DNA from 2 places in the Halobacillus sp. H74 genome. Region 1 is predicted to be linked to the other one. Evidence: predicted binding sites of a transcription regulator. Region 1 holds the regulator's gene; the other holds the start of a gene.
The links. Region 1 encodes CtsR, which represses protease genes until heat stress. Its sites were predicted from a motif close to ATGGTCAATAAAGGTCAAACA; they were not measured.

Region 1 (3,421 bases):
TCCTTATCCAGTTTTGAGGGTTCACCTCAAACTTTATATTGACGTGGTGGTGAAGGCGAAGAGGTCACACCTGTTCCCATGCCGAACACAGCAGTTAAGCTCTTCAGCGCCGATGGTAGTCGGGTCGATCCCCGTGAGAGTAGGACGCCGCCACGTCATATGAAAGAAACCAGAAGTTAATCCTTCTGGTTTTTTCTATATCTGGATGTTTAGACATATGTATTAAGAAAGGAGGGGCACATATGGATTGGACTTATTTCTTCCATGAAGATATTCTATTATTCATATTCAGGCTTTTTTTTGCATTGATTTTATCAGGTCTTATCGGTTTTGAAAGAGAAGTGAAGAATCACTCTGCAGGTTTTAGAACGCATATTCTCGTAGGTGTAGGAGCATGTTTAATGATGCTGCTCTCTCTTTACGGCTTTGAGGAATTTATAGACGAATATGATCAAGTGCGCTTTGATCCTGCACGTATACCTTCTTATGTTATCAGTGGAATCGGTTTTCTTGGAGCCGGAACAATTATCGTGAATGGAATGACAATCCGGGGTCTTACGACAGCTGCTTCTATATGGACAGTAGCGGGGATCGGTTTGGTGGTAGGAGCCGGTATGTATGATGTAGCAACTGTGACAACAATTTTAGTTTTATTAAGTCTGGTATTCCTGAACAAGGTAGAAAAGGAAAAATTCAATGGTAACCGAAAGAATGTTTTCCATTTTACAATCGATAAAGATCTCCAGATTAATATCGTTCTGGCGGTATTTGACCGTTTTGGTTTGCATGTTAGAAAATTTGATATTGTCGCATTGGATACTGAGAAAAAGAAGATTGTAATAGAGCTGGATAAACATCAGGATTTTGATCGTACAGCACTTTTAGAGCAATTGATCGATATAGAGGGTGTCCAGCAATTTGGCCATCGTTCCTAACTGCACAGTGAAACTGTGCAGTTTTTTTGTTTTATTTCATAATGAAAAGGGGAAACATATAAGATATGAACTTCATAAACAATTTAGTTGCGTGACAAAAATAAATGAGTATAATAAAATTAAAGTCAAAGATAGTCAAAGTCAAAAGAGGGGGAGGGACAATGCGGAATATATCAGACATCATAGAAGATTATTTAAAAGGTATTTTAGATGAAAATCATCAGGCGGTAGAAATCAAACGTAGTGAAATTGCAGAGCGGTTTCAATGTGTACCGTCTCAAATCAATTATGTGATTAAAACACGGTTTACTGTGGAAAAAGGTTATATAGTGGAAAGTAAGCGTGGAGGAGGCGGATATATCCGCATCAGCCGCGTCCAGCATCGTAAGGATTCAGACATGATTTCAGAAGTGATGGAGTTGATCCACCCTCGTGTCTCTCAAACTAAGGCTATAGATATTTTGGCAAGACTTGTGGACTATGAAATCATTACAGCACGGGAAGGTAAGCTTATGGAAAGTGTCATTGACCGTGATGTACTTGCATTTCCTTTACCGTTAAGAGATGAAGTGAGGACGCGGATTATGACCGCAATGTTGTTCACCCTTAAATATAAATGTTGAGAGGGAAGGGAGAGGTTCATATGGAGTGCCAGGAATGCCACCAGCGTCAAGCGACAGTACATTTGACTCAAGTGGTCAATGGTCAAAAGTCAGAAGTCCATGTGTGTGAAAAGTGTGCGAAGGAAAATGGGTACATGAACTATGGAGAAGAGAACTTTACTTTGAATGACCTCCTTTCAGGTCTTTTTCATTCTGAAGCGCCTTCCCCCTTGAAAGATAAAAGTTCGCAAGCATACCCGAAAAAAACACAATTGAAATGCTCGAGTTGTGGTCTGACCTATGAAGAATTCGCACGCATCGGTAAATTCGGTTGTGCGGAATGTTACCAAACGTTTGATGAACGATTGAATCCGATATTGAGGCGAGTTCATAGCGGAAACACAAGCCATGATGGTAAGATTCCTAAACGTGAAGGCGGCAATCTGCATCTGAGAAAAGAAGTGGAAGAATATAAATTAAATCTTCGACAATTAATTGAGCAGGAAGAATTCGAAGAGGCAGCGAAAGTTAGAGATAAGATCAGATTTCTGGAGGGCCAGCTTCATAAAGGGGAGGATGGTGATGAGTAGTGTCTTTACAGCAATTTATGAATGAGGCGATCAGTCCTTGGATGAAACAAGAGGGTCCAGATAGCGATATTGTCATGAGCAGCCGCATACGTCTTGCTCGTAACTTCTCACAATATCCTTTCCCGATCATAGCTTCTGAGGGTTCGTTAGATAAGGTGTTAGATTTCTTCAGTCAAGAATTCAAGAAGCAATCCTTTAGAGATTATAAAGATTTTGAAATGGTCCAAATGAAAGCATTACAACCAATTGAAAAAAGAGTTCTTGTTGAGAAACATTTGATTAGTCCTCACCTTGCTGAAAAATCGGATAAATCGGCAACACTTATTTCTCAAAATGAACAAGTTTCTATAATGATTAATGAAGAAGACCATATTCGCATACAGTTATATTTCCCAGGCTTTCAGTTGGATCAAGCATTAGAGCAGGCCTCTCAACTTGATGATTGGCTTGAAGATAAAATTGATTACGCGTTTGATGAAAAGCGCGGTTACTTGACTTCATGCCCTACAAATGTGGGTACGGGGATGAGAGCTTCGGTGATGATGCATCTCCCTGCTTTATCCATGACCCAGCAAATCAATCGTATGACTCCAGCCATCAATCAACTTGGATTAGTGGTAAGGGGCATTTATGGAGAAGGTAGTGAAGCAGTCGGGAATATTTTTCAAATTTCGAATCAAATCACTTTAGGTAAATCAGAAGAGGATATCGTAGAAGATTTGCACAGTGTCGTCAAACAACTGATTGACCAGGAGCGGCGTGCAAGGGATGCTCTTATGAGGGGATCCGGCATTCAATTGGAAGACCGTATTTTTCGTTCCTATGGTGTTTTGAAGAATAGTCGAATCATAGAGTCTAAGGAGGCAGCTAAATGTCTATCTGACTTACGCTTAGGAATTGATTTAGGTTTCATAGACCATATTCCACGCACTATTTTAAATGAATTGATGGTTTTGACTCAGCCTGGGTTTTTACAACAATATGCTGAAGCTACGCTAAACCCTGAGGAAAGGGATATACGAAGAGCTTCTTTAATCAGAGAACGACTTCAATTAGAGAGTGAAGAATAATTGTTAGGAGGGAAAGTCCATGATGTTTGGGCGATTTACAGAAAGAGCACAAAAAGTATTGGCGCTAGCTCAAGAAGAAGCGGTACGTTTAGGACATAACAATATTGGTACAGAGCACATTTTGCTTGGATTAGTAAGTGAAGGTGAAGGGATTGCAGCCAAAGCATTGACTGCCCTTGGTCTCGAATCTTCAAAGATTCAGCAAGAAGTGGAAAAGCTGATTG
Region 2 (3,421 bases), on a different contig from region 1:
CCTACAGGCTGCATAATCTGAATGTAATACAGCAGCAGATAACGCCGTTGAATAACGTCCAAGACATCGGGGAATAATTTTTTTTGTAAGTCGATGAACGCTCTCATGGAAAAGCTCCTTTTTGAAATGGTTCCACCTGGGATGTATTACGTCCCAGCTAGTCATATTATGTCCCGCTCGGAGCAAAAAAATATCTCATTTCAATTTTTATATTAACAGTGGGGGTCTCTACACGCAAGCGGAAACCATTACGTTTTTTATTGTAAACGCTTTTCCAGCTCAAAGTAGTCGATAGACCTATAATCCAATTCATAATTGCCAATCTTTAAGACAGGTACCTCAAACATGTAATTCTCCAGGAGAACGGGATCTGTTTCAATGTCGATTTCGATAACATCCACATTGAATAAGGAAATAAGGTTCCTTACCTCTTCGCACAGAGGGCATTTATTTCTGGTATACAAGATAACTTCTGACACAACAATCACTCCATTAAGCTGTTCTTATTAATCTGTTAAACCCGCTGTTGAACGTCACGTACGTATTCGGGAAATCGGTTCCGATATTTCTGGAGAGTTCATGAGAAGAAAAAGTCCGGTGTTAAATCTCGAGAAATGGTCTTTTCCATCACTGTGTTAAATTCAAGTTAATAATCATTACAATTAGACACGTAATCATCAACCATTCTGGTAATCCTTTAGTAGAGCTTCTTTTGCCGAAGAGAGGACTTTGTTATACGGTACCTTCCCCCGAACCACCATAAATAATCAATCCGCGATGAGGGGGCTCGTGTAACTGATGCTACGCTATACTAATCCAGTCCTATTATAAATGATTGAACAAAAAAAGGACACGCTCTAGGAGGCATGTCCTTTATCATCATAAAAACCATTATCAATTTTCAGTTTTCTTTTTTGTAAGAAATCCGCTAACTCTCCGCATGCATAGTTCTCAGGTGTTCTCTTCAACGATTCATAATTAAATGACAATTTTTGTTGTTGCTGCATGTCGAACACGTGGATCCGTCTGTCTTCAGAAATTTCCTCAGTTGACAACAGTTTGTAACGGATTAGGTTTGTCATAAATACCCCTTTTCTGTTCAAAGCGAAAAGTCTTTTATTACATAAAATAATAATAACATAAGTAAAGGGTATTAGAAACTACATCGAGATAACAAAAGAAAAAGACATCTTAGTGTAATTTATGTGTGATACTTGCGTAATGTATTTCTAGATAACATTTATGCAACTGCTTTTTCCACTTATATTATACTGAAAAAATATAATGTGAATTTCGACATAAAAAAAGGTCTTCCTATAAAAGAAGACCTTTTTCGACAATGTTCAGCGCGCCCGAGAGGATTCGAACCTCCGACTGACGTAGAACCGGAATCTACCGCTCTATCCAACTGAGCTACGGGCGCAAAAGTGACATGCATTTAATATTATAATTAGATTCATTGAAAAACGCAACCCTTTTATTAAGTTCGTTTTTATATGAATTCAAGGGGGCTCTTCTATATTAATGAAAGCATATATATTGAGCGGTCTTGAAAATTCCTGTTCACTTCATATAGCTATAAAACACGTTACACGTTTATCTGAAAAATATTAGGGTATGATGTTAGAAGGAATCTTAACAAAAGAAAAATCACTGGAACATCACTAGAGTTTACATATCGAGATAGACCCAAGATTTGCTCTTTTTTAATTCCTAATTAAGTAGAAAAAAAGGTCGAATGTTTTTGTTTGACCTTCATTGACCTTAATTGTATGATAAATGTATTCCATCATATTAATTTGATGATAAGGAGGAACTTAAAATGAATTTAGTCCCTACAGTTATTGAACAAACGAATCGCGGAGAGCGCGCTTACGACATTTATTCCCGCTTACTTAAAGATCGGATTATTATGCTCGGAAGCCCAATCGATGATAACATCTCCAACTCTGTTGTCGCTCAATTGCTTTTCCTGGCAGCTGACGACCCAGATAAAGATATCTCATTATATATCAACTCACCAGGTGGATCCATAACTGCTGGTATGGCCATCTATGATACAATGCAATTCATAAAACCCAACGTATCTACTATCTGTACAGGTATGGCAGCTTCCATGGGTGCATTCTTGCTTAACGCCGGAGAACCCGGAAAACGTTATGCTCTTCCAAACAGTGAAGTAATGATTCACCAACCACTGGGCGGTACTCAAGGTCAGGCTTCAGATATTGAAATTCATGCTAAAAGAATTATCAAAATGCGCGAGAAACTGAACAAGATTCTTGCTGAGCGTACTGGTCAACCGATGGAAGTCATTGAGCGCGATACTGATCGTGACAACTTCATGTCAGCTCACGAAGCAGTAGACTATGGCTTGATCGATAAAGTTATGGAGAAAACATCTGATAAATAAGATGTAATTCCTACATCTCTTTAGCAATACTACAGAAAACCGCTGTGATTATTCACAGCGGTTTTTCTCTCTTATGAGAACGTTCCCTTAATCGAGAACGTTCATTAGTTCACATACATAACGTTAAGTTTCCTGCACGAAAGCAGACAAAACACGAATGGCTTCTTCCTCATCTGAACCGTCTGCAATCAGTTTGATATCCTCATCTGTACCAACAGCCAGGCTCATCAGCCCCATAATACTTTTAGCATTCACTCGCTTTTCTTCTTTTTCAATGAATATGTCTGCCGCGAATTTATTCGCCTCTTGCACAAACTGCGCAGCAGGTCTTGCTTGTAGCCCTGTTTCCAACTCAATTTTTACAGTACTTTCAATCACCAGTCATTCTCCTCTCTAGCTATATCTATCGTTTTTTGAAAGCGGATTCAATCTTACAAGGAAAAGAACGCTTTCTAACAATGAAAGCGTTTATAATTGTAGTTAATTATAGCATGAATCAGTGAAAGAAACATTAATTTCTTGTGTTTTCTATCACTTCGCCTCTTCTCACTTTATCAGCAAACTCATCAATCTTCCTTAAGCGATGGTTGATGCCGGATTTACTGATCGTGCCTCCAGAAACAAACTCACCAAGTTCTTTCAAAGAAACTTCCTGATGCTGTAACCTTAGCGCGGCTATTTCTTGAAGTTTATCAGGTAAAGCCTCCAGACCGACAGTTCGCTTTATGAATTTGATGTTCTCCACTTGCCGGAAAGCAGCCCCGATTGTCTTATTTAAATTAGCAGTTTCACAATTCACCAAACGATTAACAGAATTGCGCATATCCCTTACAATGCGGACGTCCTCAAATTTGAACAGTGCCTGATGCGCACCGATATTGCTGATTAATTCTGTAATCTTGTCTGCTTCTTTCAAGTAAGTTATATAACCTTTCTTTCTGTCCAATGTCCGAGCGTGCAGATCGAAGCGGTTCATAAGCTCGCACAACGCCTCGTTGTGTTCCTCAT

Region 2: the regulator CtsR is predicted to act here: its motif matches at 1,746-1,766, upstream of clpP (ATP-dependent Clp endopeptidase proteolytic subunit ClpP).

The regions. Positions count from the first base shown of each region.
Region 1 covers NZ_JBQQCI010000013.1:133-3,553, forward strand. The annotation lists rRNA gene rrf (5S ribosomal RNA) at 43-156, shown strand; gene ACTWPX_RS19990 (MgtC/SapB family protein) at 243-935, shown strand; gene ACTWPX_RS19995 (CtsR family transcriptional regulator) at 1,097-1,558, shown strand; gene ACTWPX_RS20000 (UvrB/UvrC motif-containing protein) at 1,579-2,127, shown strand; gene ACTWPX_RS20005 (protein arginine kinase) at 2,127-3,197, shown strand; gene clpC (ATP-dependent protease ATP-binding subunit ClpC) at 3,217-3,421, shown strand, end outside.
Region 2 covers NZ_JBQQCI010000004.1:453,812-457,232, reverse strand. The annotation lists gene ACTWPX_RS11500 (sugar-binding transcriptional regulator) at 1-107, opposite strand, end outside; gene ACTWPX_RS11495 (glutaredoxin family protein) at 258-479, opposite strand; gene ACTWPX_RS11490 (hypothetical protein) at 858-1,082, opposite strand; tRNA gene ACTWPX_RS11485 (tRNA-Arg) at 1,348-1,423, opposite strand; gene clpP (ATP-dependent Clp endopeptidase proteolytic subunit ClpP) at 1,823-2,413, shown strand; gene ACTWPX_RS11475 (HPr family phosphocarrier protein) at 2,537-2,791, opposite strand; gene whiA (DNA-binding protein WhiA) at 2,925-3,421, opposite strand, start outside.